Regions from separate parts of the Actinoplanes sp. CA-030573 genome, predicted to be linked through region 4. Evidence: riboswitches for the same ligand, from Rfam matches in the RefSeq annotation. Region 4 holds a riboswitch; each other region holds the start of a gene.
What was found. A riboswitch is a leader RNA that binds a small molecule or an ion and turns the genes downstream of it on or off. The one in region 4 is predicted to bind cyclic di-AMP.

Region 1: linked by a shared signal. The riboswitch ahead of ACQP2F_RS09725 (C40 family peptidase) and the one ahead of ACQP2F_RS03170 (transglycosylase family protein) in region 4 are both predicted to bind cyclic di-AMP.
Region 2: linked by a shared signal. The riboswitch ahead of ACQP2F_RS30400 (NlpC/P60 family protein) and the one ahead of ACQP2F_RS03170 (transglycosylase family protein) in region 4 are both predicted to bind cyclic di-AMP.
Region 3: linked by a shared signal. The riboswitch ahead of ACQP2F_RS01995 (coiled-coil domain-containing protein) and the one ahead of ACQP2F_RS03170 (transglycosylase family protein) in region 4 are both predicted to bind cyclic di-AMP.

Annotation. Positions count from the first base shown of each region.
Region 1 is NZ_CP192038.1:2,076,583-2,083,606, forward strand. It holds gene leuS (leucine--tRNA ligase) at 92-2,905, shown strand; gene ACQP2F_RS09725 (C40 family peptidase) at 2,970-3,788, opposite strand; cyclic di-AMP (ydaO/yuaA leader) riboswitch at 3,795-3,927, opposite strand; gene ACQP2F_RS09730 (MurT ligase domain-containing protein) at 4,347-5,570, shown strand; gene ACQP2F_RS09735 (type 1 glutamine amidotransferase) at 5,560-6,273, shown strand; gene ACQP2F_RS09740 (TVP38/TMEM64 family protein) at 6,315-7,024, shown strand, end outside.
Region 2 is NZ_CP192038.1:6,594,314-6,601,337, reverse strand. It holds gene cydC (thiol reductant ABC exporter subunit CydC) at 1-916, opposite strand, end outside; gene cydB (cytochrome d ubiquinol oxidase subunit II) at 913-1,893, opposite strand; gene ACQP2F_RS30415 (cytochrome ubiquinol oxidase subunit I) at 1,905-3,266, opposite strand; gene ACQP2F_RS30410 (BlaI/MecI/CopY family transcriptional regulator) at 3,351-3,704, shown strand; gene ACQP2F_RS30405 (M56 family metallopeptidase) at 3,701-4,603, shown strand; cyclic di-AMP (ydaO/yuaA leader) riboswitch at 4,726-4,863, shown strand; gene ACQP2F_RS30400 (NlpC/P60 family protein) at 4,878-5,873, shown strand; gene ACQP2F_RS30395 (M1 family metallopeptidase) at 5,924-7,024, opposite strand, start outside.
Region 3 is NZ_CP192038.1:422,672-429,695, forward strand. It holds gene ACQP2F_RS01985 (HAD family hydrolase) at 22-762, shown strand; gene ACQP2F_RS01990 (glycoside hydrolase family 65 protein) at 820-3,186, shown strand; gene ACQP2F_RS01995 (coiled-coil domain-containing protein) at 3,241-4,317, opposite strand; cyclic di-AMP (ydaO/yuaA leader) riboswitch at 4,327-4,464, opposite strand; cyclic di-AMP (ydaO/yuaA leader) riboswitch at 4,673-4,814, shown strand; gene ACQP2F_RS02000 (coiled-coil domain-containing protein) at 4,818-5,822, shown strand; gene ACQP2F_RS02005 (ABC transporter ATP-binding protein) at 5,838-6,614, opposite strand; gene ACQP2F_RS02010 (ABC transporter permease) at 6,607-7,024, opposite strand, start outside.
Region 4 is NZ_CP192038.1:685,354-692,377, reverse strand. It holds gene ACQP2F_RS03190 (DNA glycosylase AlkZ-like family protein) at 1-645, opposite strand, end outside; gene ACQP2F_RS03185 (GNAT family N-acetyltransferase) at 719-1,327, opposite strand; gene ACQP2F_RS03180 (TetR/AcrR family transcriptional regulator) at 1,483-2,112, shown strand; gene ACQP2F_RS03175 (saccharopine dehydrogenase family protein) at 2,214-3,455, opposite strand; cyclic di-AMP (ydaO/yuaA leader) riboswitch at 3,682-3,838, shown strand; gene ACQP2F_RS03170 (transglycosylase family protein) at 3,840-4,532, shown strand; gene ACQP2F_RS03165 (YybH family protein) at 4,597-4,941, opposite strand; gene ACQP2F_RS03160 (LysR family transcriptional regulator) at 5,033-5,926, shown strand; gene ACQP2F_RS03155 (GatB/YqeY domain-containing protein) at 6,015-6,377, shown strand; gene ACQP2F_RS03150 (SDR family oxidoreductase) at 6,433-7,024, opposite strand, start outside.

The DNA of each region.
Region 1 (7,024 bases), 1.4 Mb from region 4:
CCGGCCGTGCTGCCACCGCCGATAACGACGGGCACAGCACGGCGAACCCCTCCTGCGTGAGGGGCTTTTTTGTGCCCACAGACTGATTGAGATGCCGATCATGAGCGAGTCAGAGACCCCGCGGTTCCGGTACACGGCCGCACTGGCCAACGAGATCGAGCCGCGCTGGCAGGCCCGGTGGGCCGAGCACGGGACGTTCGACGCGCCCAACCCGGCCGGCGACCTGGCCGACCCGGCGCACCCCCGGGCCGGCGCGCCCAAGCTGCACGTCCAGGACATGTTCCCGTACCCCTCGGGCGCGGGCCTGCACGTGGGTCACCCGCTCGGCTACATCGGCACCGACAGCTACACCCGCTACAAGCGGATGGCCGGCTTCAACGTCCTGCACCCGATGGGCTTCGACGCGTTCGGCCTGCCCGCCGAGCAGTACGCGGTGCAGACCGGCACGCATCCGGCGGTGACCACGGCGGCCAACGTCGAGCGGTACAAGGGCCAGCTGAAGCGGCTGGGCCTGGCCTACGACGAGCGCCGCTCGTTCGCGACCACCGACCCGGACTACTACCGGTGGACGCAGTGGATCTTCCTGCAGGTCTTCAACTCCTGGTACGACGAGAAGATCCGCAAGGCCCGGCCGATCAGCGCCCTGATCGCCGAGTTCGAGGCCGGCACCCGCCCGGCCCCGGGCGCGCCGTGGGCCGAGCTGAGCGCGGTCGAGCGGCGCAAGCTGGTCGACGACCACCGGCTGGCCTACGTCAGCGAGGCCCCGGTCAACTGGTGCCCGGGCCTGGGCACGGTGCTGGCCAACGAGGAGGTCACGCCGGACGGGCGCAGCGAGCGCGGCAACTTCCCGGTCTTCCAGCGCAACCTGAAGCAGTGGATGATGCGGATCACCGCGTACGGCGACCGGCTGATCGAGGATCTGGACACGCTGGACTGGCCGGAGCCGGTCAAGCTGATGCAGCGGAACTGGATCGGCCGGTCCCGGGGCGCGCACGTCGACTTCCCGGTCGGTTCCTCCGCCGACAAGATCACCGTCTTCACGACCCGGCCGGACACCCTGTTCGGGGCGACCTACATGGTGCTGGCGCCCGAGCACGAGCTGGTCAACAAGATCGCTCCGGCGGAGTGGCCGGACGGGGTGAACCCGGCGTGGACCGGCGGCTACGGCACGCCCGGCGAAGCGATCGCCGCGTATCGCGCGCAGGCCGCCGCCAAGACCGACGAGGAGCGCACCGAGTCCAAGGAGAAGACCGGCGTCTTCGTCGGGGCCTATGCGACAAACCCGGTGAACGAGGCGCGCATCCCGGTCTTCATCGCCGACTACGTGCTGGCCGGCTACGGTACCGGCGCGATCATGGCGGTGCCCGGGCAGGACGAGCGCGACTGGGAGTTCGCGGAGAAGTTCGAACTGCCCATCATCCGTACGGTGCAGGCTCCTGAAGGTTTTGAAGGCGCTTTCACCGGCGATGGCCCGGCGATCAACAGTGACTGGCTGGACGGCAAGGGCGTCGCCGAGGCGAAGGCCGCGATGATCGCGTGGCTGGAGCAGCACGGGCACGGGCGCGGCGCCACCACCTACCGCCTGCGCGACTGGCTGTTCAGCCGGCAGCGGTACTGGGGCGAGCCGTTCCCGATCGTCTACGACGAGACCGGTCTGCCGGTCGCGCTGCCGGAGTCGATGCTGCCGGTGGTGCTGCCCGATGTGGACGACTTCTCGCCGCGCACCTTCGACCCGGAGGACGCCGACAGCGAGCCCGAGACGCCGCTGTCCCGCAAGAAGGACTGGGTCAACGTCGAGCTGGACCTGGGTGACGGCCTGAAGTCGTACACCCGGGAGACCAACACCATGCCGCAGTGGGCCGGCTCCTGCTGGTACGAGCTGCGCTACCTGGACCCGCGCAACGACAAGGCGCTGGTCGACCCGGAGAACGAGGCGTACTGGATGGGCCCGGCCCGCGACGGCGACTCCGGTGGCGTCGACCTGTACGTGGGCGGGGTCGAGCACGCGGTGCTGCACCTGCTGTACGCCCGCTTCTGGCACAAGGTCCTGTACGACCTGGGTCACGTCTCGTCCTTCGAGCCGTTCCGGAAGCTGTTCAACCAGGGCTACATCCAGGCGTACGCGTTCCAGGACGAGCGTGGGTTCTACGTGCCCGCCGAGGAGGTGGAGGAGCGCGACGGGCAGTACTTCTACGACGGCGAGCCGGTGACGCGCAGCTACGGCAAGATGGGCAAGTCGCTGAAGAACGTCGTCACGCCCGACGAGATGTGCGAGCAGTACGGCGCCGACACCTTCCGGGTGTACGAGATGGCGATGGGCCCGCTGGACGTCTCGCGCCCGTGGGAGACCCGGGCCGTGGTCGGCTCGCAGCGGTTCCTGCAGCGCGTCTGGCGGCTGGTGGTCGACGAGGAGACCGGCGCGCTGCGGGTCACCGACGAGCCGCTGGAGCCGGCCGTCCGCAAGCACCTGCACCGGACCATCGCCGGTGTCCGCGAGGACATGGACGAGCTGAGGTTCAACACGGCGATCGCCAAGCTGATCGAGCTGACGAACGCGCTGACCCCGCTGCCGGTCGCGTCCCGGGAGGCGATCGAGCCGCTGGTGCTGATGGTGTCGCCGTTCGCGCCGCACCTGGCCGAGGAGCTGTGGAGCAAGCTGGGCCACGAGGGCACGCTGGCCTACGTGGACTTCCCGGTCGCCGACCCGGCCCACCTGAAGGCCGAGTCGATCACCTATCCGGTGCAGATCAACGGGAAGGTGCGGGGGCGGGTCTCGGTCTCCCCGGAGGCTTCCGAGGATTCCGTACGCGCCGAAGCGCTGGCCGCCGTCGCCGACGTGCTGGCCGGGCGTGACCCCAAGAAGGTCATCGTGGTGAAGGGCCGGCTGGTCAGCGTCGTGGTGTGAAGAATGGGGGGCACCGAACCGGTGCCCCCCATTTCACTTCGTTCCTTGGTCGTTCCTTGCTTCGTTACGCCGCCAGGCGACGCACGACGTAGTTGCTGCCGTACATCTTGTGCTTGCCGACGCGGGCGCCGGTGTGCGGCGAGTCGTACATGTAGCCGTTACCGGCGTAGATGCCGGCGTGGTACCCGTACGAGCCGGATCGGAAGACGATCAGGTCGCCGACCCTGGCCGACTTCTTGGCGACCGCCTTGCCGTACTTCTGCTGGGAGTTCGCCTTGTGGGGCAGCTTGACGCCCAGCGTCTTCTTGAAGACGTACAGGGTGTAGCCGGAGCAGTCGAACCGCTTCGGCCCGGCGGCCGCGAACTTGTACAGCGCGCCCGTGTGCCGCTTGGCCTCGGCCAGCACCCGAGCCCCGGCGTTGCTGCGCACGGTGATGCGGATCGAGCTGCCCCAGTACGCCCGGTACGAGCTGTTCCCGTAGAAGACGGCGCGAAGGTTAACGCTGGTGCTCGGCCGCGTGTAGAGGTTGGTGATGCCGTTCTTGCCGACCCGGACAGTGCCCACTGCGGCCCACTTGCCGCCCCGGTTGCCCTGGAGCTGGACCTTGCCGGACGTGATCCGCTTGCCGGTCTTCGGGTTGTAGTACCGGACGGTGATGCGAACCTGCTGGCCGGAAGTAAGGGTCCGGGAACTGACGTTGGTCAGGTTCGTGGGCTTTGGCTTGGCCGCGGCCTGAGCCTGAACCGCCGCCACCGGCGTTGCGGCGCCGGCCGCCGGCGTCGCGATCAGCTGACCTGCGCAGAGGCAGAGACCCAGGGACAGCGCGGCAGTACCGGTGCCGACGGACAGCCGTCGACGCCGGCTCGAGGTGTGCTCGTGCACGGTAGAGATATCCCTCCGGCACGCCTGCGAGGTTAGCTGTCGGGTTCGGGCGGGAAGGTGTGCCCGGTCGCCGTGGTGGCCGACTTCACCCCGAGGTTGCCCCGTCGACCGCCACCGGAGCGGGTGGCGCGGAGCGGACCGGCTGTCTCTCTCGAGAAGCTGTGGGTCCCCCGTCCCTGCCCCCATATGCCTTTGTGGTTGTGCGATTGCGGTGGTCGCGACGATCGGCCCGGGGCAGGGCTCGGCGTGAACCGAATCGTTGCGAGCCGTTCCGTGCGGATCGGCAGAACCTTGCTACCTGAAATTTCTCTTGATCGGCGGCAGCCAATTCGTCACTGTCCGTGTTTGGCACATTGGGGCCTGTCCAGTTTGTTACGTCCGCGAGACAAATGCCATGACGGGTAGTGCGGGGGCGATCACGGCTTGTCGAAGGTTACGGGTGAAACAGAACACACAAATAGTGGTTCCCCTGGTCAGGCCGTTGCGTTTCGCCGGCCCCGGCGGCCACTCGACGTAACAGCCGACTCCGGTACCCTCGCTCAGGTGACGGACGGCAAGATGCCCCTGCGGGCCAAGGTCGCGACCGGCGTGTCGAAGACCGCGGCCGCGCTTTCCCGGGCCGCGGGACGCGGCGACGGCTCGGTCATCGGCGGATGGATCGGGCTCAAGATCGACCCTGACCTGCTGGCCCACCTGGCCGCGGGCCGCGCGGTCGCGCTGGTCTCGGGCACCAACGGCAAGACCACCACGACCCGGCTCACCGCGGCCGCCCTCGAGGTGCTCGGCCGGGTCGCCACCAACTCGTTCGGCGCCAACATGCCGACCGGGCACACCTCGGCGCTGGCCAAGGCCGGCGTGACGCCGTTCGCCGTGCTCGAGGTCGACGAGCACTACCTGGCCCGGGTGATCGACGCCACCAGCCCGCGGGTGGTGGCGCTGCTCAACCTCTCCCGCGACCAGCTCGACCGGGCCAAGGAGGTGGCGATGATGGCGCAGCTGTGGCGCGACGCCCTCGCCGGCCACCCCGACGTGCGCGTGGTCGCCAACGCGGACGACCCGATGGTGGTCTGGGCCGCGCAGGGCAGCGCCGGCCAGGTCACCTGGTTCAGCGCCGGCCAGCGCTGGCTCGACGACTCGTTCGTCTGCCCGCAGAGCGGCGACCCGATCGAGCGCAGCAACGGCGACTGGTGGTGCACCGGCTGCCCGCTGCGCCGGCCGCAGGCCCAGTGGCACGTCGAGGACGAGGGCGTGGTCGACCCGCGCGGCGACTGGCACCTGGTCAAGCTGCAGCTCCCCGGGCAGGTCAACCTGGGTAACGCGGCGACCGCCCTGGCCGTCGCGGCCGAGTTCGGGGTCCGCCCGATCGAGGCGCTGCCGCGGCTGGCGACGGTCTCTTCGGTCGCCGGTCGTTATGCGCAGGTCGACCGGGACGGACGAAACGTCCGTCTGCTGCTGGCGAAGAACCCGGCAAGCTGGCTCGAGGCGTTCGACATGGCCGAGCTCGCACCCACGCTGCTCGCCGTCAACGCCCGGGACCCCGACGGTCTCGACACCTCGTGGCTGTACGACGTCGACTTCTCGCCCCTGCGGGACCGGCCCGTGCTGATCAGCGGCGACCGGGCGTACGACCTGGCCGTTCGTCTCGAGGTGAACGGTGTGCCCTTCCGGCACGTTAGGAGTTTTGACGAGGCGCTCCAGGCGGTTCCGCCCGGTCGTCTCGAGGTGATCGCCAACTACACGGCGTTCCAGGACATTCGAGCGGAGTTGGACCGTGTCAACTGAGAGCACACTGCGCATCGTCTGGATCTATCCGGACCTGCTCTCGACGTACGGTGACCGGGGCAACATGCTCATCCTGGCGCGCCGGGCCGCGATGCGGGGGCTGCCGGTCGAGGCGTACGAGATCCGGTCCGACCAGCCGATGCCGTCCAGCGCCGACATCTACCTGATCGGCGGCGGCGAGGACGGGCCGCAGGCTCTGGCCGCGCAACGTCTGATCGCCGACGGTGGGCTGCACCGGGCCGTGAACCAGGGCGCCGCGGTGCTGGCGATCTGCGCCGGTTACCAGTTGTTCGGCCACTCGTTCTTCGCCAAGGGAGCGAAGTGCCCGGGACTCGGACTCCTCGACCTGCACTCGGACCGGGGCGAGACCCGGGCCGTGGGCGAGATCCGCGGCGACATCGACCCGCGGCTGGGGCTGCCGGCGCTCAGCGGCTTCGAGAACCACGGCGGCCGCACCCACCTGGGCCCGGGCGTCTCACCGCTGGCCCGGGTCACGGCCGGCATCGGCAACGACGGCCAGACCGAGGGCGCGTGGCACGGGAAGATCCTGGGCACGTACTCCCACGGGCCCGCGCTCGCTCGCAACCCAGCGATAGCCGATCTGCTACTGCGTTGGGCGATCGGCGCGGATAGTCTTCCTCCCGTTGACGACACCTGGACGGACCGGCTTCGGGCCGAACGGCTCGCCGCGGCGGGGGCATAAACCGATCATGGACCGACGACAAGGTAGGGCGGTACGCCTGCATGACTGACACCCTGTTCGCTCTCCCGGCTCCGGCCGTCTCCGCTTCCGCCGTGCCCGTGCCGGCCGCCCCGGCGGCCATGGGCTGGAAGCGCCGCCTGATCCGGTTCGGCGTCCTCGGTGCCGTTGTCGGTGGCCTCGCCGCCGCCGCCGCGTTCCTCCCGCTCCGCGAGATCGGCGACGCGATCCTGGCCCTCGGCCACGTGGCCCCGGTCGCGATCGCCGTGGTCGGCGGCCTGCTGCTGTCGGTCCTGGTCCCGCGCACCGCCATCACCATCGCGTGCGGTGCCCTGCTCGGCGCGGCCACCGGCGCGGCGACGGCGCTGGCCGCCGCGGTGATCGCCGCCGCCGCCACCTATTACGCCGGGCGCTGGGCCGGCCGCGGCGTGCTGCACGCCCGCGCCGGCGGCCGTCTCGCCCGCCTGGACGGCTGGCTGAACAAACGGGGCCTCTCCGCGGTGCTTCTGGTGCGTTTCCTCCCGCTGGCGCCGTTCGGCCTGATCGGGTACGCCTACGGCACCACCAGCGTCTGCCGCAAGCGCTACCTTTTCGGCACCTTCCTGGCCTCCATCCCGTCCGCCGTGAGCTACGCCGTGATCGGCGCCGCGGTCGCCAACCCGCACGGCATGAGCCCGCTGAGCCTCGCGCCGGCCTTGATCGGTTTCACCTTGACAACCACCATCGTGTGGCGTTGGAAGCGCTCGGCCCGCCG
Region 2 (7,024 bases), 4.1 Mb from region 4:
CCATCTCGCGCAGCGGGCGGTAGGCCTCGGGGGCCAGCAGGATCACCAGCAGGGCGGGCGCCAGCGGCAGGTGGCCGGCGGCTACGCGGAGGCCGGCCTCGACGGCGATCAGGCCGACCGAGAGGGTGCCCACCAGGTCGAGGGCGGTGGAGGAGAGGAAGGCGACGCGCAGGACGCGGAGGGTGGCGCCGCGGTGCTGGTCGGTGAGGGCGGCGATGGTGGCGGTCTGGCGTTCGGCGCGGCCGAAGACGCGCAGGGTGGGCAGGCCGCGGACCACGTCGAGGAAGTGGCCGGCCAGCCGGGCGTCGGCCTGCCAGCGGCGCCGGGCCTGGGCCTGGGTGGCCCAGCCGATCAGCGCGCCGAGCAGCGGGATCAGCGGGAGGGTGGCGAGCGTGATCAGCGCCGAGGCTGGGTCGACGACGGCCATGCCGATGACGACGAGCGGGGGCAGGGTCACGCCCAGCACCACGGACGGCAGGTAGCCGGCGAACCACGGGCGCAACGCGTCGAGCCCGCTGGTGAGGACGGTGGTGAGGCGGCCCGCGCCGAAGCCGGCCACCCAGGCGGGGCCGCGGCGCGGGAGGGCGGCGAGCATCCGGCGGCGCAGCTCGTCGGTCACCCGGGCGGCGGTGGTCACGGCCACCCGCTGCTCGGCCCACGACGCGGCGGCGCGGACGAGGTAGGCCGAGGCGAGCAGGCCCAGGGCCCACCCGTGCGGCGCGGCGATCAGAAACGTCAGGGCGATCGCGACGAGCACGGTCGACGCGGCCTGGAGGAACCCCAGCACGGCGAGGACTGCCACACCCCGGCGGGCGGAGCGAGCATGCCGCAGGAGACGGGGGTCGACCGGACCGCGAGCGCGCTGAGCGCAGGCGGCGCCGGAAGGGCGGGCGGCGGGGTGGGGGAGGGCGGTCATGAGGGGACCCGCTCGCTGGCGACGCGCCGGCGGAAGACGACGTAGGAGTACGCCTGGTAGGCCAGGACGCCGGGCAGGATGACCAGGCCGAACCCGGTGAGGAGCGTCAGGGCCTGCGGGGTGGCGGCCGCCGCGGACATGGTCAGGGACCAGGCCGGGGAGATCGTGCTCGGCAGCACGACCGAGCCGTGGGCGGTGAGGACGGCGACCACCGCGCCGGCGACGGCGGTGGCGGTGGCGGCGAACGCGAGGGCCTCGCGGCCGTTGCGGGCCAGGATGCCGGCGGCCAGCGACAGGGCGGCGGCGGCCAGCACCACGCGGGATCCGGTGCCGACGCCGACGATCAGCAGGACGGCCGCGCCGCCGGTGCCCAGCCACCGGGCGAGGGTGCGGGCCCGGCGGCGGACCGGGCCGCTCGTGCGCAGGCTGAGGAAGGTCGCGCCGAGCAGCACCGCGGCGAAGAGTGCGGCCAGCGCGCCGGCGCCGGCTTCCCAGGTGAGTACGGGCGACAGGCTGCGCCCGAGCCCGCGACCGGTGACCGAGCCGTCCGGCCCCAGCGCCAGCCCCCGCACGAAGACCGACAGCAGCGCGCCCCACAGCAGCACGATCCCGGCCGAGCTCGCGGTCAGGGCCGCGTCGCAGCGCCGCCGCCAGCGGGACCCGTCGCCCTTGCCGCGGAACTCGAGCGCCACCCCGCGCACGGCCAGCAGCAGCAACAGCGCGACCATCGGCAGGTAGAGCCCCGAGAGCAGCGCCGCGTACCACGCCGGGAACGCCGCGAACGTGACCCCGATGGCGGCGACCAGCCAGACCTCGTTGCCGTCCCAGAACGGGCCGATCGTGCGGACGACCGCGCCCCGCTCGTGGTCGTCGCGGCCGAGCACCGGACCGAGCAGGCCGACCCCGAAGTCGAATCCCTCGAGGACGAAGAAGAGAACCCACGCGACGACGACGATCGCGAACCAGAAGGTGACCATCAGCAGATCCCTCAGTAGACGGGCGCGAGCTCGGGCGACTTGTCCGAGGCGGCGACGGGGTGCAGGGGCTGGCGGGCGAGGTGGCGGATCAGCCGGAGCCAGACCATCGCCAGCACGCCGTAGACGAGCGTGAAGCCGGTCAGCGACGCGACGACCTCGGCGCTGGTCAGGCCGGGCGAGATGCCGTCGGCCACCTTCGAGATGCCGAAGGCGATCCACGGCTGGCGGGCGGTCTCGGTGAAGATCCAGCCGAGCGTGTTGGCCGCGGTCGGAAGCAGCGGGATCAACGGCAACCAGCGCAGGAGCCAGGCCGGGGCGGAACGGCCCTTCCTCGTACGCCACAGGTAGAACGCGGCGACGGCGGCCGCCAGCATGCCCACGCCGATCATCAGCCGGAAGCTCCAGAACGCTACCGGGATCATCGGGACGTACGAGCCGGGACCGTACTGAGCCGCGTACTGCGCCTGGAGATCGTCGATGCCCTGCACGGTCGCGCCCGGCGAGCCCTTGGCCAGGATCGACAGCAGCCACGGGATGTCGACGGAGAACGACGGCAGCGGCTTGCCGATCGTGAAGACGGAGAAGGGGGCGCCCTCGGTGGTCTGGTAGAGCGCCTCGGCCGCGGCCATCTTCATCGGCTGCACCGAGGTGATGACCTTGCCGAGGTGGTCGCCGGTGAGCGCGGTGGCGGCGCCGCCGGCCAGCGTCACCCAGGCGCCGAGGCGGGCCAGGACCCGCATCGCCGGCTCGTGCGCCATCCGCCACACCGCGATGGCCAGCACCAGAGCGCCGCCGACCATGGCCGCCCCCGACAACGTGTGCGGGAACGCGGCCAGGTTGACCTTGTTGAGCAGCAACTCGGTGAAGGAGGTGAGCCGCGCCCGCCCGGTGACGGGGTCGATCGCGTACGCCACCGGGTTCTGCATGAAGCTGTTGCCGGCCAGGATGATGAACGCGGACAGGATCGTGCCGAGCGAGACGATCACGATCGTCGCCGCATGCGCGAGGCGCGGCAGCCGATCCCACCCGAAATACCAGAGCGCCAGGAACGTCGCCTCGAGGAAGAACGCGAGCATCCCCTCGATCGCGAGCGTCGGGCCGAACACGTCGCCGTAGAACTTCGCGAACGCGCTCCACGCCATGCCGAACTGGAACTCCTGCACCAGGCCGGTGACCACGCCGACCGCGAACGTGACGATCAGCAGCTTCCCGACGAATTTCGTGAGGTCGCGAAACTTGTCGTCGCCGGTGCGCAGCCAGGTGATCTCCAGGCCGGCCGCGATCGCCGCCAGGCTGATCGACAGCGGCACGAAAAAGTAGTGATAGATCGTCACGACCGCGAACTGCAGCCGGGTCAGGTCGAGCACGTCCATCGGGTCCCCCGTCAACAACGAATACGACGTCGCGTAGTAGATACTACGCCTCGTAGTACGACGTTGTGCAGTAGACTTTGGTCCATGGCGCTGGGAGACCTGGAACGTGTGGTCATGAACGTGTTGTGGGACGCGGGTGAGCCGCTCACCGTGCGCCAGGTCCACGAGTCGATCGGGCCCGAGCGCGACCTCGCCTACACGACGGTGATGACGGTGCTGCACCGCCTGGCCAAGAAACGGGTGGTGACGGAGCAGAAAGCGGACCGCGCCTATCGGTACGCCACCACGCAGTCCCGCGAGGAGATGACGGCCTCGGTCATGCTCGACGCGCTCAGCGCCAGCGCCGACCAGGACGCGGCGCTCGCCTACTTCGTCGGGCAGCTGCCGCCGGAGGCTCTGAAGGCCGCCCTCGAGGCCGTCGCCAAGAACGAGCGGTGACCGCCCTGCTGCTCGGCGCCCTCGGGCTGACCCTGTCGCTCGTCGTGCCGGGCGTCCTCGCCGCCGCCCGGTGGCCCGACCGCGCGCCGGCCGCGGCCGTGCTGCTCTGGCAGGCGATCACCTTGACCGCGGTGCTCTCCGCGCTCGGCGTGGTGCTGGCCGGCCCCGAAGAACTGGCCCGCGCGGCCGGCGCCGGGCGGCCGGTCACCGCCGCGGCCCTGGTCGGCGCCCTCGCCGTCGCGGCCACGATCGTGCTGCGGCTGCTCTGGTCCCTCTACGGTGTCACCCGGCGCTCCCGCGAGCGCCGCGCCCGGCACCGGCTGCTGGTCGACCTGCTCGACCGGGCCGAGCAGCGCCAGGAGCTCGACGACGACAACGTGCGGGTGCTCCAGGGCAACCTGCCGCTCGCCTACTGCGTGCCCGGCCGGGAGGCGCGCGTGGTGCTCAGCGACGGCGCGCTCCGGCTGCTCGGCCGGTCCGAGGTCGAGGCCGTCCTCGCCCACGAGCAGACCCACCTGCGGCACCGCCATGAGGTGGTGATGGAGTCGTTCACCGCGTTCTATCGCGCCGTCCCGGCGCCGTTGCGCAGCCGGGCGCCGCTGAACGCCGTACATCTGCTGCTGGAGATGGTGGCCGACGATGCCGCACGCCGCCGCACCGGGTCCGCGCCGCTGCGCGGCGCCCTGGAACGCCTGACCGGCGCTGTCCCTCTGTCGGAGGATGTCGCGCCCGGAACGGACGCCCGGGACCGCCGCCTCGCCCGCCTGGCCGCGCCGCCGAGGTCCTCGATCGCCCTCACCGCGACCGTCGCGCTCGGCGCCCTGGCCCTGCTGGTATTACCGACCGTGATCCTGGTGCTCCCGTGGCTCGACCGCGCCCTGGAAGCCTGGCCGTTGTAGTCACTGTCCGTAGCCCCTGCTGTGCAAGCAGTTTCCTGGTCGTGGCAGCTTCAGTTAACGACTTGATCGGGAGTACGGTGGTCCCCGGTTCGGCAGCCCCCCATCGTCCATCCGGCCGATCTGACGGACCACCGCCTAATCGTCCATGGCGACGAACCGGGGACCCGAGTAGTCGGGGTGAAGCCGCGATCCCTTGCGGCCGGGCGCGCTTCCCGCCCGAACCCGTCAGCTAACCCGGTCGGCGGCTTGATGGAAGAAGGGATAACGCACCTACGTGAAACGGATTGGGGCGCGCCGCGCCGCAGTTCTGCGCAGCCTCGCCTGCGCTGTCGCAGCGGTCGGGATCGTCTTCACCGGCCCGTCCGTAGCGCAAGCGACACCCTCGCCGGCCAGCGTCGAGGCCCAGATCGACAAGCAGTGGAACGAACTCGAGCCGGTCATCGAGCAGTACAACGACGTGCACGGCAAGCTGCTCAAGAACCAGGCTCAGCTGAAGAAGCTCACGACCCAGCTCACTCCGCTCCAGATCCAGGTGGATGTCGCCCTGTCCCAGGTGCGGGGGATGGCCGTCGACGCGTACAAGCAGGGTGCGCCCAACGCGTTCAACGCCATGATCATGAGTGGGTCGCCCACCGGCCTGACCGACAAGCTGACCTACCTCGATCAGCTTGCTCGGCACCAGCAGGACCAGATCGCCGGCGTCGCCAAGCTGCGCGACAAGTACGCCGGCATGAAGTCCGACCTGGACGTGCTGACCAAGTCGATCGCGGCGCGCGACAGCCAGCTCGCGCAGCAGAAGGCCGCGATCCAGAAGAAGATCGACTCGCTCCAGAAGCTGCGGCTCGCGGCGTACGGCGCGGCCGGCGAGTCCGACGGCCCGTTCAAGACCGGGCCGTGCCCCGTCACCTACAGCCAGGACAAGGGCGGCCGTGCGGCGCAGCGAGCCTGCGACCTCGTCGGCAAGCCCTACGTCTTCGGCTCCGAGGGCCCGAACAGCTACGACTGCTCGGGTCTGACGAAGGCGGCGTGGGCCAGCGTCGGCGTCTTCCTCGACCACTACACGAAGGACCAGTGGGGCGAGGGCAAGGCGGTGTCGCGGGACGAGTTGCAACCGGGTGACCTGGTCTTCTTCTATCCGGGCAGCCTCCATCACGTCGCCATCTACATAGGTGGCGGCAAGGTGGTGCACGCCCCGCACACGGGTGACCATGTGCGGATGGCGGTGCTCGACAAGGTGGGACCGATCGCCGGTTTCCGGCGTCCGGGCTGAGAGTTCGCGCAGAAAGGGGCCGCCCGCGGGCGGCCCCTTTCCGTGTGCGGTCAGCCCTCGACGCGGTGCGCCGCCCAGAACGAGGTGAGGCTGGTCGAGCCGGCGGCGGCCTGCGCCGCGGCCTTGAAGTCGGCCACCGTCGAGACCCCGTACCAGTGCGACGCCGCGTACGACTTGAGCAGGTTTGCCATCGCCGTCGTGCCGATCAGCCGGCGCAGGTCGTGCAGCGTGCACTTGCCGTAGCCGTAGACCACGGTGCTGTAGCGGCTCGGGTGCGCGTCCCAGTAAGCCATCGAGTTGGTCAGCTTCTCGGCGCTCGACTGCCAGGTGATCCCGCAGCCGCTGCCGGTCTTGTTGAAGTACAGATCGGTGGCGTAGTCGGTGAAGCCCTCGTCGAGCCACGGCGTCGTGTACTCGTCGTCGCCGACGATCCCGTAGAACCACTGGTGGGCGAGCTCGTGCGCCAGCGCCGTCGAGCTGATGACGTCGAGCACGAAGCCCGGGTACTCCATACCGCCGAACCAGTAGCCGTTGTCCAGCACCACGTCGGCCTCGCCGTAGGGGTAGGCGCCGAAGCGGGACGAGTGCGCGTCGAGGGCGGACCTGGCCGTGCTCAGCATCGAGTTGGCGCTCGACGTGCTGATCGAGCTCACCGAGTAGACGTTCACCGCGACGCCGCCCGCCGTGGTTCCGGAGATCTTGCGGAACGGCCCGGCGGCCCAGGCGAACTCGCGCACCTTCTTCCCGGTGGCGGTGGTGACCGTACGCCCACTGCTGCCGGCCCGGTCGACCGAGGTGCCGGTCGCGGGCACCGAGATCGTGCTCGGGTGATCGAGCGCGACGGTGTAGTCCGAGGCGAGCGCGTAGAAGGACTCCCCGTTGTTCGTGTACGGGTCCAGATGCCAGCCCGCCGCGTCGCGCACGGCCAGCACCGGGATCGCGTTGCCGATGAAGTAGTAGCTGCCGTCGTGGCCGAACCGGTCGATCCCGTCGGTCACCGTGATCGACAGGTCGAAGCCGACGCTGCCGGTCGCGCCCTGGGCCAGCGGCGCGGGCAGCGTGATCTTCAGCGCCGTGCAGGCGACCTCGAGCGCGCCCGGGGTGCCGCCGGTGACGTTGGTGACCTTGATCGGCAGGCTCGTGCAGGTGCC
Region 3 (7,024 bases), 260 kb from region 4:
GCATGCGACTACATTGGGCGCGTGCTCGGACTACCTCAGCATGTGACCGCATGCCTTTTTGATCTTGACGGCGTGCTCACGCAGACCGCCCTCGTGCACAATGCTGCGTGGAAACAAACGTTCGACACGTTCCTCGAGACGTGGTCGGCACAGCACGGGCAAGAATTCGTGCCGTTCGACTCCGGCGCCGACTACCACCGATATGTCGACGGCCGGCCACGCGCCGATGGCGTACGCACCTTCCTCGCCTCTCGCGGTATCACCCTGCCCGAGGGCAGCCCGGATGACGGTCCCGACCAGCTGACCGTGAACGGCATCGGCAACCAGAAAAACAACCTCGTCCTACAGAAGATTAAGGAGGGCGCGGTCCAGGTATACGAGGGCTCCGTGGAGTACCTCAAGGCCGCGCGCGACGCGGGGCTGCGCCGGGCGGTCGTCTCGGCCAGCGCCAACTGCAAGGACGTTCTCGAGGCGGCGGGTATCGCGAACCTCATCGAGGAGCGCGTGGACGGTGTGACCGCACGCGAGCAAAGCTTGCCCGGCAAGCCGGCACCCGACACTTTCCTGTACGGCGCGAAACTCCTCGGGCTTCCCCCCGAGAGCTGTGCCGTCTTCGAAGATGCTCAGGCCGGCGTTGCCGCAGGTCGAGCGGGCGGTTTCGGGATCGTGGTCGGTGTGGACCGCGTCGGGCAACGTGACGCTTTGCTCGAGCACGGGGCGGACATTGTGGTCACGGACCTGTCCGAACTCCTGACGCGCTGAACCCGCATCAGCGCTTAAATTCACGACTTTCTTTACTCATTCACGAGAGGCACCACCGTGATCCGTGAACGGGCATATCCCGTGGACCCCTGGCACATCCGGGAGACCCGGCTCGACCTGGACCTGCTGGCCCAGTCCGAGTCGGTGTTCGCGCTTGCCAACGGGCACATCGGGATACGCGGAAACCTGGACGAGGGCGAGCCGCACGGCCTGCCGGGTACCTACCTGAACTCGTTCTACGAGCTGCGCCCGCTGCCGTACGCCGAGGCCGGCTACGGATTCCCCGAGTCCGGCCAGACGATGATCAACGTGACCAACGCCAAGCTCATGCGGCTGCTGGTCGACGACGAGCCGTTCGACGTACGGTACGGCGAGCTCCGCTCCCACGAGCGCGTGCTCGACCTGCGAGCCGGCACGCTCGAGCGCACCGTCGAGTGGGTCTCCCCGTCCGGCCAGGCGATCCGGGTGCGCACCGTGCGGCTGGTCTCGTTCACCCAGCGCGCCGTGGTGGCGTTCCTCTACGAGGTCGAGCCGCTGGACGCCTCGGCCCGGCTGATCCTGCAGTCCGAGCTGGTCGCCAACGAGCAGCTCCCGCCGATGAGCAAGGACCCGCGCGTCGCGGCCGTGCTCGACCACCCGCTGCAGGCCGAGGAGATGCTCGAGCAGCGCACCGGCGGCCTGCTGGTGCACCGGACCAAGGCGAGCGACCTGCGGATGGCCGCGGCCATGGAGCACCTCGTCGAGGCGCCGGGCAAGCACGCGATCACCACCGAGGGCCACCCCGACTGGCTGCGCACGACCGTGGCGAGCAAGCTCGAGCCGGGACAGAAGCTGCGCGTGGTCAAGCTCGCCGCGTACGGCTGGTCCGGGAGCCGTTCCCTGCCCGCCATCCGCGACCAGGTGGGCGCCGCGCTCGCCAGCGCCCGGCTGGACGGCTGGGAGGGCCTCGTGGAGGCCCAGCGGGAGTACCTGGACGCGTTCTGGGACCACTCCGACGTCAAGGTCGAGGGCGACCCCGAGGTGCAGCAGGCCGTCCGCTTCGGCCTCTTCCACACCCTCCAGGCCGGCGCCCGGGCCGAGCAGCGCCCGATCGGCTCCAAGGGCCTCTCCGGCCCCGGCTACGACGGCCACACCTTCTGGGACGCGGAGACCTTCGTGCTCCCGGCGCTGACCTACACGCAGCCCTCGGCGGCCGCCGACGTGCTGCGCTGGCGGCACTCCACGCTCGATCTGGCCCGGGAGCGGGCGCAGACCCTCGGCCTGCAGGGCGCCGCGTTCCCGTGGCGCACGATCCGCGGCCAGGAGTGCTCGGCGTACTGGCCGGCCGGCACCGCGGGCTTCCACATCGGCGCCGACATCGCCGACGCGGTCCGCCGCTACGTGCAGGCGACAGGCGACTACGACTTCGAGCGTGAGGTCGGTCTCGAGCTGCTGGTCGAGACCTCCCGGCTGTGGCGGTCGCTGGGCCACCACGACCGGCACGGACGCTTCCACATCGACGGCGTCACCGGCCCCGACGAGTACACGGCCGTGGTCGACGACAACATCTACACCAACCTGATGGCCCAGCAGAACATGTTCAGCGCGGTGGAGGCCTGCAAGCGGCACCCCGACCTGGCCCGCAAGCTGGGCGTCGACGACGAGGAGATGGCGTCGTGGCGGGATGCGGCGGCGGCGGTGCACATCCCGTACGACCGGGAGTTGCAGGTCCATCAGCAGTCCGAGGGCTTCACCCGGCTCCAGGAGTGGGACTTCGAGAACACCCCGCCCGAGGCGTACCCGCTGCTGCTGAACTACCCGTACTTCGACCTGTACCGCAAGCAGGTGGTCAAGCAGGCCGACCTGGTCATGGCGATGTACATCCGCGGTGACGCGTTCACCCCGGAGGAGAAGCAGCGCAACTTCGCCTACTACGACGCCCGTACGGTGCGGGACTCGTCGTTGTCGGCCTGCGTCCAGGCGGTTCTGGCGGCCGAGGTCGGGCACCTCGAGCTGGCGCACGACTACCTGGGCGAGGCCGCCCTGATGGACCTGCACGACCTCCACCAGAACTCGCGTGACGGCGTGCACGTGGCGTCGCTGGCCGGCACCTGGATCTCGCTGGTCGCCGGCCTCGGCGGCATGCGGGACTTCAACGGCCAGCTGTCGTTCGCGCCCCGGCTGCCGAGCCGGATCAGCAACCTCGAGTTCTCGCTGTTGTGGCGCGGGCTCCGGCTGCGGGTGAATGTCACGGCCGACGAGGTGACCTACTCGCTGCGCAACGGCGGCGGCTCGGCCCGGCTCGTGCTGCTGCACCACGGCAAGGAGATCGAGGTCACCCAGGTCAAGCCGGTGAGCGTGCCGATCCCGCCGGCCGGACCGGTCGGCCCGCCGCCGACCCAGCCCGCGGGCCGGGCCCCGGTGCGCCGGGCTCCGCAGGACTGACCGTCAACGACAACGGCCCCCGCGGATATCGCGGGGGCCGTTGCCATGTCTGCTCTACAGCATCGAAACGTGCACGTGGTCCTTGTGGGCGCTGACGCCGTGATAGGTGTGCCAGTTACCGGTCGCCGGGAACCAGATCTGCTGATACCAGATGACGTAGTAGATGCCCAACCGGTCGGCGTTGCGGACCAGGAACGCCATCAGGTTGTTGCCGTAGTTCTTCATGTCGGCGTTGTGCGCGTTCGAGAATCCGCTCTTCTGCAGGGACCAGTCGCAGGCCCGGCCCTTCGGATGCTCGAACGGTCCGCCGTTGCGGTGACAGCCGACGAAACGATTGAAGCCGGCCTTCTTCACCTCTTGGTACATGTGCAACGTACGCGCGGTGATGCAGCCACTCGTGGTCGGATCGTTCACGGTGCATTTCTCCGGCGAGAAACCGCCCTCGGCATTGCGTGGCGCGGGCGCCGCCTGCTTGGAGACCGCGTCGACGAAGCCGCCGGTGAGGCTCTTGCCGCCGACCAACTCGAGCGCCTTCTCGGCCGAGGCCTTCTGCTTCTGCATCGCCAGCAGGTTGGTCTGCTGCGCCTTCACCTCGGCGTCGAGCGCGGCCTTCTTGCTGTTGACCAGGTCGATCGCGGCGTTGAGCTCGCGCAGCTTCCGGTCGTGCAGCGTGTTGATCTCCTCCAGCGAGACCGCCTTCTTGAGGAAGTCGCTCGACCCCTGGCTGCCGAGCAGGAAGCTGGCGGCGCCGAGGTGGCCGGTCTGGTACTGCTGGGCGGCGATCGCGTTGACCTCGGGGATCAGCGCGTTGCGCTTGGCCTCGGCCAGGTTGATCTCGACGGCCAGGCTCTTCTGCGTCGCGGTGGACTTCGTCACCGCCGCCTTGGCCTGCACATACTTGCGGTTCGACGACTCGAGCACGTCGTTCAGCGTCGCGTTCGCCTCGACGTCGTCGTCGCCCTCGTCAGGGATCGCGGACGTTCCTCCGCCTGAGCTCGACCCTTCGCCGGAGCTCGACGAGGACGAGGTGTCGGGGTCGGCGCTCGCGGGGGCGGTCGGCGCCGCCAGGAACGAGACAGCCACGAGCGGCGCCAGGGCGAGTGTCAGCCACCGGCGGGTTCGTACGGTCATCCAGCCAGGTTCCTTCCGGTTAACCGCCGACCGGGTTAGCTGACGGGTTCGGGACGGAAGCGATCCCTACCGCTCGCGCGGATTCACCCCAGGTGAGGAACATTTGGTTCCCCGGCTCGCCTCGCGGCGATTGGGCGGTGGTCTGCCGGCGCCTCGGGGGCGGCGCCTTCGGCGGCAGAGCCGTCGGAGAGTTTACCCGAGACTTGGGAACGCATCAGGGTCCGATAAACGTGAATGTGGTGAGCGGATAAGCACTTTCCGTAATGAGGTGACAAGCCGTTATCGGCCAATCGCACAGGGTACGAGATCTGTCGATCAATCGATGGCATGGGTATCGTCGGTCCCGATCCCCACCCGGGGATCGCCGCCTAATCGCCGCGAGGCGAGCCGGGGAACCAACCGTTCCTCTCAATGGGGTGAATCCGGAGTCACTTCCGGTAGGGAACTTCCGTCCCGAACCCGTCAGCTAACTCGGTCGGCGGCCGACGGAAGGAAACAGTGTGCGGCACCAATCTGTCCGCCGCCGATTAGCGGCGACCCTCGCCCTCCTGGTCGCTGCCGCCGGTCTGGCGTTCGCGGCCCCGGCCCACGCGGCGCCGGGCGACACCGGGGACGACGGCGAAGGCGGCTCCAAGTCGCTGATCCAGCAGCTCGAGGCGGCCTCCCGGGGCTACGTCCAGGCCCGGGACGCGCTCGCGGCCTCCAAGACCCGCCAGGCCCAGCTCACCGCCCGGCTCAAGCAGCTGGACGCCGAGCTCGCCCCCCGCCAGGCGGCGGTCGACGAGATCGTCGCCGAGGCCTACATGTCCGGCCGGCTCGGCCCGATGAGCGCGCTGCTCAACGCCGGCTCGGGTGCCGGCTTCCTGGACCGGGCCGAGATGCTGGAGACGGTCGGGGTCAAGCAGCAGGCCGCGGTCACCGACCTGCGGGCCGTCCGTGACCAGCAGGCCGCGGCCAAGCTGGCGATCGACGCCACCATCCGTGACCAGCAGAAGCAGGTGAACGTGATGGCCAAGCGCAAGGTCCAGGCCGAGACCGCGCTGAAGGCGGCCAACGCCGGCCAGGACGACCCGCAGCCCAGCGACGGCGGCAGCAGCAAGTCGGCGGCCAAGTTCCAGGGCGGCAGCGGCATGGTGGACGACCCGACCAGTGGCGGCCGCATCACCCAGCGCATGCTGTTCGCCATGCGGCAGGCCCAGGCCGACGGGTTCACGCACTACGTGCACTGCTGGCGCGAACAGAACAGCGGCGAGCATCCCAAGGGCCGGGCCTGCGACTTCGCGGCCGACAAGGGCGGTTTCGGCGGGGTGGCGACGGGCGCCAGCAAGACGTACGGGACGAACCTCGCGAACTACTTCATCAACAACTCGAGCCGGCTGGGCGTCCTGTACGTCATCTGGTTCAAACGCATCTGGCTGCCGTCGAGCGGCTGGAAGGCGTACACCCGTGGCAACGGCGATCCCTCGAGCGATCACACGAACCACGTGCATTTGTCGGTCATCTAGGGCGGTACGGGGCCTTCACTTCTTCACGAAGGCCTCGTACTCCTTCATCACGTCGTCGGTCGGGCCGTCCGCCTTGATCACGCCGCTCTCCAGCCAGATGCTGCGCTCGCAGGTGTCCCGGATCGACTGCTCGCTGTGGCTGACCAGGAAGACCGTGCCGGCCTCCGCCCGCAGGTCGCGGACCCGCTGCTCACTGCGCTTGCGGAACTTCGCGTCGCCGGTGGCCAGCGCCTCGTCGATCAGCAGCACGTCGTGCTTCTTGGCCGCGGCGATCGCGAAGCGCAGCCGGGCCGACATGCCGGACGAGTAGGTGCGCATCGGCAGCGAGCTGAAGTCACCCCGCTCGTTGATCCCGGAGAACTCGATGATGTCCTGCACCTGGCTCTTGACCTGGGCCGGGGACATGCCCATGGCCAGGCAGCCGAGGGTCACGTTGCGCTCGCCGGACAGGTCGTTCATCAGCGCCGCGTTCACGCCCAGCAGCGAGGGCTGGCCGGCCGCGTAGATCGCGCCGCCCGCCTCGACCGGGAGCAGGCCGGCGATCGCCCGCAGCAGCGTCGACTTGCCCGAGCCGTTCGTCCCGATCAGGCCGATGGCCTCGCCCTTGTACGCCACGAAGCTGACGCCCTTGACCGCGTGCACCTCGCGGACGGCCGCGCTCTTGGTCCGGGTGACGAGGCGCTTGAAGCTGCTCAGCGGCGAGTTCTGCGCGGCCGAGACCGAGCCGTGGATCCGGTAGATGATGTGCGCGTTGTCGGCGATGACGGTGGGGACCCGCTCTTCGTCAGCCACGGCCGTACCCTTTCTCTCCCCGCCAGAAGTAGGCGTAGCCGCCGAGGCCCATGACCACGGCCCAGATGACGGCCTCGGTCCAGAGTCGCCGCGGCGACCCGGCCAGGATCACGTTCTCCATCAGCGCGTGCCGCATGAGCTCGATGTAGACCAGCAGCGGATTGGCCTCGACCAGGGCCAGCTTCCAGCCGTGCAGGTGGGCCGTGAACTGCGTCACCGGGTAGAGCACGGCCGACCCGTACATCCAGACCCGCATGATGAACGGGATGAGCTGCCGCAGGTCGTGCAGCGTGGACCCGAGCCGCCCGACCAGCATCGCGAAGCCGGCGTTGAAGATCGTCTGCAGCACCAGGGCGGGCAGGATGAGCAGCCATTCGACCGTGATCGGCTCGCCGGTGAACAGCACGATC
Region 4 (7,024 bases):
GCCCAGGTATTTCCCGACCTCGGCCGGAGTCGCGGGCCCCAGCAGGCGCAGATAGGTCGTGATCAGCTGCTCGATGCCATCGTTCTCGCTGGGCTGCGGTGGAGCGTCGGGAATCGGGCCGAGCATCGCCTCGCGGCCGCGCGACTCGACCTCGACGCCGCCGGCCAGACCCGGGTGCTGCCAGACGTTGCCGGCGATGTGCCGGGCGCCGCAGGACCGGCACTGGTAGGTGAGCTCGCGCGGGACCCGTTTGCTCACCTGCGTGCTGACCTCGCCGCGAGGCATCGAGTCGGTCACCACCTCGCGGAACGCCGACGCGGTGGCGGTGAACGCGGCGATGCCGAGCTTCATGCCCTCGGCGATCTGGGTGCTGCGGATGCGCGCCGACGCGTCGGCGTCGCTGACGGGCCACAGCTGTTTGACCAGGGTCGCGAGATCGGCCCGGCGATGCAGATGGGGTGCGCCGCGGGCGGCCCACACGGTGATCAAACGATCGTCGTCGAGGGCGGCCGACGTGCGGGCGGACAGGGCGACGAACTGCGAACCGGGCGAATACTCCTGGACGCCGAGGTCGAGGACGGCCAGGTCGGCGGGACGTTTCCGGGAGCGCTCGGCCAGGCCCAGAGCGGCCACCCGATATGCCATCACCTGTGCACGGTCGACGCTGACCACGGCACCCTCCCGGGATCGCTGGTGCACCCACCTCCGGGTGCGACTGCTAAGTGCGACGACCGTACCGCCGGGCTGCGACATTTTTCAGGCGATCAAGGCGGGAGCCGCCGCGCACGTCGAGCAGCTCCCACGTGTCCAGGCTGCTCGGGCCGTGCGGGCCGACCTGCAGGATCGGAGGCTCCCCGGTCAGGCGGTAGCCGCAGCGCCGGGCCACGGCGGCGCTGGCCGTATTGGACGGGTCGATCCGCAGGAGAAGGCGGGTAAGTTGCAACGTGCTCCGCGCGTACGAGCTGAGAAGTGAGAGTGACCCCGACGCGAGCCCGCGCCGTCGATCGCGCGCGCCCACCAGATAGCCCAGCTCGGCCTCGCGGAGGCCGGCGTCGACGCCGAAGAGCAGGACCTCCCCGAGCGGGCGACCGCCGTCCTCGGTGATCGCGAGCTGGATTCGCTGGCCGCTGACCCGGCCCTGGTGAGCACGCTTGAGGTAAGCGATGCCGGCCTCGACGTCGAAGGGCGAGGGCATCGGCGTCCAGCGCGCAATGTCCGGTTCGTCGAGCATCGCGACGAGATCATCGAGGTCTTCCGAGCGCCATTCGCGCAGGACGATGCCGTCGCCCGTCAGCGTGAGCGGAAAGGGAAGACGGCTGGCGGACACCTCTTGATCCTGCCCGTAAGGACCCGGTTCCGGCCAGTAGCGATGGTTATGAAGGCCATGAGTGATTCGTCATGGCACATCGCCCGCTATGCGAAGTGGACGATCGCGGACCGCCGTGCGGCAGGACGGCGGAGGAAGGAATACCTTTAGATCTCGTGGACGAGCGGACTGCGTTGGTGACGCGGCGGGGCGAGACTTACGGTGGTCGATCGCGCGAGGAGCGGGCATCGGACCGCCGCGAACGGATTCTCGATTCCGCACTGCACCTCTTCGGCACACGCCACTACGACGACGTCACGGTGGCCGAGGTCTGCGCCGGCGCCAAGGTCTCCAAACGGTACTTCTACGAACATTTCGCCGACCGTGCCGACCTCGTCCGCGCACTGCATCGCCAGCAGAACAAATGGCTGCTCACCGGCGTCGCCGCAGCCACTCCGGAATCACCCACCAGCCTCGACGAAATGCTCCAGCCCGCGGTGCGCCGCCTGCTCGACATGCTGCGCGCCAATCCGGAGCGCGCCAAGGTCATCTACATCAACGCACCCCGCATGGAAACGCGACGGCGGGGCGTGCTCCGCGAGGACGCCCAGTTCCTCGCGCACCTCTTGCGCCGGGTGGGGACTCACCCCACCAACGAGCTCCGGTACGAGCGGATGCTGCTCGCGCTCGTGGCCGGCCTGAGCGAGGTCATCATCGACTGGCTGTCCCAGGGCATGGTGGAGGACCCGGGTCCGCTCGCCGATCATCTGACCGACTACTGCACGGCCGTGCTGCAGCAGCTGTAGCCGTCTCCGCCGCGCCTCGATCAGCCCTCTGCCCGGCTCCGCGCCAGGCGCCCGCCCCACGCCGCCTACGCTGAGCCCGGCTGCTTGGCCCCGCCCTCGGCCTAGGCGCTTCTGCTTGCGGTGATCTCCATTCCGGCTGCTCGGAGGCGGGTCACCAGCGCGTCGCCGAGCGCGGTGGCCGGGGTCAGCACGCCGCCCTCGGACGGCGGCAGCGCATCGCGGTCGTGAACCAGAGCCAAGGCCGACTCGCTCAGCATGACCGCCGTGGCCGCGTAGCCGGGGTCACCCTTGGCCCGGACCCGCGCCGAGTAGCGGGCGCCCGAGGTCGTCGTCGCGAAGATGTCCATCGTGAAGTGCCCGGAGTTGCGCGCCTTCTCGCTCGGTCCCTCCCCCGGTTTGGGCAGCACCCGGTCGAGCACATACCGGGTCGGCGGCAGCGAAAGGCCGGCCATCAGCGCGCCGAGCCCGAGCCGGGTGCCGTGCGCGATCACCGGCGAGAGCGGCGAGGTGCCCACGCTCATCGCTTCGCGGTACCGGAAGGCTCGGCCGTACTCCCACTTCCTCAGCGCGTTGCTTCGCCGCACCACCCGCGTGTTGTAGGACGCCATGACGAACGGGGCCAGCATCCCCCGCAGCCGGGGGTGCACCTTGGACGCGTCGAGCACGGCGGTGTCATCCTGCCGGCCGAGGTCCGGCTCCTTCGCGCGGTCGGGGCTCAGCGAGTACGGGCTGGCCGCGATCTTGCGCAGCTTCCGATCGGTCTTGACCATGTCGAGCTGGTGTCGCATCGAGTCGATCGTGCCGCCGCTGAAGCCGCCCTTCATGCTGGTGACAACCAGCGTGGTGTCGGCGAGCTCGCCGGCGCCGTCGGCCTTGACCTGCTGATCGAGCACATGCACGCCGATGTCCGAGGGGATCGAGTCGAACCCGCACGAATGGACGATCCGGGCGCCGGTCGTGCGGGCGAGCTCGTGGTTCTCGTCGATGCTCTCCCGCGCGAACAGGACTTCACCGGTGAGGTCCACATAGTCGGTGCCGGCCGCGGCGCAGGCCCGGACGAGCGCTTTGCCATATTTGGCGTAGGGCCCGACCGTGGTGATCACAACCTTGGTCGCATTGGCGAGCTTCTCCAGGGCCGGCACGTCGGCGGCGTCGGCCACCAGGATCGGCCAGTCGACGCCCAGACGGCCCCTGACCTCGGACAACTTGCTTTCCGACCGTCCCGCAAGGGCCACGCGCGTGCCCTTCGGGGCGTGCTCGGCCAGATACTTCGCCACGAGCACGCCGACAAAGCCGGACGCACCATAGACGACGATGTCGTGATCACGGACCCGCTCGCTCATGGTCGCTGATTCTCCATCAGGATCCCGCCCCCGTCGCGGCAAGTTACCGATCGGTAATTAAAGATCGGTCGTTATCGGTCATACTCGTCATAAAGAAAGATCAAATAGGGCAATCGGTGAGAACAACGTCACCTTTCCCCTGTCGAGCTTGGCCAATGTCGTGGCCTCGTGGTTACCGTCGGCCGGTCCCGCAGTCGCGGGCACCGCGGGTGGAACGCCGAGTCCCTGCCACCGCCCGCCGGAAATCGAACGCGTGGCAGGGAGCGGGGGACCCAAGTTCCTCGGCGCGGAGATCGCGCCTCGGGGTGAAGCCGCGGAACGAGCGGCCGGGCACCTCAGCCCGAACCCGACAGCTGACCTCGTAGGCGTGGAGGTTTCTCTGTCATGGCACAGATCCGCAAGCATGCCCGCACGTCGCGGGCGCGCAAGCACGCCCGTCTCGCGCTGGGCCTCACGGCCGCCGGCGTGGCGGGCACGGCCGCTCTGCTCGGACCGGCTTCCCCCGCCCAGGCGTCCAGTGTGAACTGGGACGCCGTCGCGCAGTGCGAGTCGGGTGGCAACTGGAGCATCAACACGGGCAACGGCTTCTACGGCGGGCTGCAGTTCACCCGCGGTACGTGGAAGGCCTACGGCGGCGGCAAGTACGCCAGCACCGCCAACAAGGCCAGCCGCTCGGAGCAGATCAGGATCGCCGAGAAGGTCCTGGACGGCCAGGGCATCGGCGCCTGGCCGGTGTGCGGCAAGAAGGCCGGCTCCTCGAAGCACTACAAGGCCAAGCACACCACCGGCTCCAAGTCGTCCTCGACGTCGAAGTCTTCGCACAAGAAGCACTCGACCTCCTCGAAGTCGACCACCCACAAGACGACCAAGAAGTCGTCGAAGTCGTCGCACGTGGTGACCCGTGCGACGACCGCGAAGGCCACCGGCAAGACCTACGTCGTCCGCTCCGGCGACACGCTGTCGGCCATCGCCACCCGCAATCACATCAAGGGCGGCTGGCACACCCTCTACCAGCTGAACCATGGCATTGTCTCCAACCCGAACCTGATCTTCCCCGGTCAGCGCATCGCTCTCTGATCCACCGCTCGCGACCCGGTCGCCACTCCCCCGCGGTGGCCGGGTCGCATCCCCGCGGCATGCCTCAGCCCTTCGGTGTCACGAACTCGGGCTGGTCGAGCACGCGTAGCCAACTGCCGTCCGACTGACGGCGCACCACTTGGGCGCGCGCTCCCGCGCCGTCCTTCGGCGGCGTCGAGGTCAGCGCCAGGTCGCCACTGATCAAAGTGGGCAGCGGCGGCTCCGGCTGGAACGACGGCATCTTCGGCAGCACGTCCTCCCAGAACTTCTGGATCGCCGCCCGGCCAACGGTCTGCTGACCTGGCGGGTAGGCCATGACAGCGTCCTCCTCGTACAGCAGCGCGATGCCCTCGGCATCCTTGGCGTTGGCGCGCTCCACGAAGAGACGGGTCAGGTCTTCCGGCTTCATTGCCTTTGCTCGTTCGGTCATGCCGCCACTCTTCGCCGACCACAAGCAGAAGTCCAACGCATAGTTGTTCTCGTAGCTAGAATCCCCAGTTATGGAACTGCGCCAGCTCGAGTACTTCATCGCCGTGGCCGAGGAGGCCAACTTCACCCGGGCCGCCGAGCGCGTACGCATCAGCCAGTCCGGTGTGAGCGCTCAGATCCGTGCCCTGGAGAAGGAGCTGGGATCGCCGCTGTTCGACCGCTCGGGCCGGGTCGCCCGACTGACCACGGCCGGGAAGGCCGCCTTTCCGTTCGCTCAGGCAGCCCTCGAGAATGCCCAGGCCATGCGCGAGGTGATCGACGCGGTCAACGGGCTGGTCCGCGGTCACCTCACGGTCGGGATGGTCCGCGGCTGCGAGGTCAAGCCGCTGTTCGCGGCCCTCGCGTCGTTCCACGACGAGTACCCGGCGATCGAGCTCGAGCTCGTGGAGGATGACTCGGACTCGCTCATCAAGCGCGTGCTCGCCGGCTTCTCCGACATCGCCCTCGTCGGTGTCGCCGGCGAGCTACCGTCGCAGCTGACCGGCCACGTGATCGCCCGGGAAGGCCTGGTAGCACTGGTTCCGCCCGGCCATCCACAGGCCGGAAAGAAGGACTTACCACTGCTCGAGATCTTGTCGTACGCTCTCATCACGTTGCCCGAGGGAACCGGCATTCGCGCCGCATTTGACGAGGCGTGCTTGGCCGCGGGCAAGTTCCCAGATGTCGCGTTGGTCGCGTCGGCACCCACAGCCGTCGCCGAACTGGCGTCGCGAGGATTGGGCATTGCGGTGTTGAGCGAGTCGATGGCGTCGCTGCATCCGGGTTTGGTGGCCGTGCCGATCTCGGGGGTCGAGCTGCCGGCGCTGCTCGCTCTGGTGTGGCGGGATCGGCCTAGTCCGGCCCTGGCCGCTCTGCTGCCGCATTGCAGACGAGAGTTCGGCGAGAGCCGGACGGAGGTTGGTTGAGAACTCCACAGCGACTACCGGTCATGGAAGGACTGCCGCCACGGAAATCGGTGCCGTCGGGCAGTCATGGCCGGTTACCGTCGCGGCCATGACCGATACCTCACTCCGGCACCGCCTCCGGGCCGCGCTCCCGGCTGCCATGAAATCGCGCGACCGGGCGGCCACGGCGGCACTGCGCGCCACGCTCGCTGCGATCGACAATGCCGAGGCGGTCGTGCCGGCCGATGGCGCGTCGAGGGGGCTCGCCATCGAAGAGGCGCCGACCGGCGTCGGTGCGGCGGAGGTGGAGCGGCGCACGCTGAGCGAGGAAGAGATCGAGCGGATCGTACGGGCGGAGCTCGCCGACCGGGAGACGGCGGCCGACCAATACGAGCGTGCCGGGCACCCGGACCGGGCGGAACAGCTCCGCAGTGAGGTCCGTGCGCTGGCGGCGCACCTGCCGCCGGCCTGACCGTCCTCCCGCACGGCTCAGAACCGCCCGCACGGCTCGAAACCGCCCGCACGGCTCAGAACCGCAGGGCCTCCGCGATCGGGGTCTCGCCGGCGAACAGCTCGAAGGTGACACCAATGGTGGCGGGCGTGGTGAGGCACGCCGCGAGCACGGCCGCGACATCGTCACGGGGGATAGGTCCGCGGTTGCCCAAGGTCCGGGAGACGGTCACGAGACCCGTGCCGGGGTCGTCGGTGAGGTGACCGGGGCGGACAATCGTGTAATCGAGGCCGCTGGCCACCACATAGGCGTCGGCTTCCGCTTTGGCCTCGAGATAGGGCCGCATGGCGCCCGATGAGGCCGGGTCCTGGGCACCGATCGACGAGACCATGACGTAACGATTCACCTTCTGGTCCATGGCGGCGTCGGCGAGCTTGACGGCGCCGCCCAGGTCGACCGTGCGCTTCCGGGCGGGGCCGCTGCCCGGACCGGCGCCGGCCGCGAAGACCACGGCGTCGGCGCCCTCTACGTAAGCGGAGAGGGACGGGTCGTTCTCGAGGTCGCCGATCACCGGGACGGCGCCGACCGCGCGCAGGTCCTCGGCCTGCTCGGGCTTGCGGATAAGGCCGCGTGCGGTGTGGCCGTCGGCGGCGAGCAGCTTCAACAGG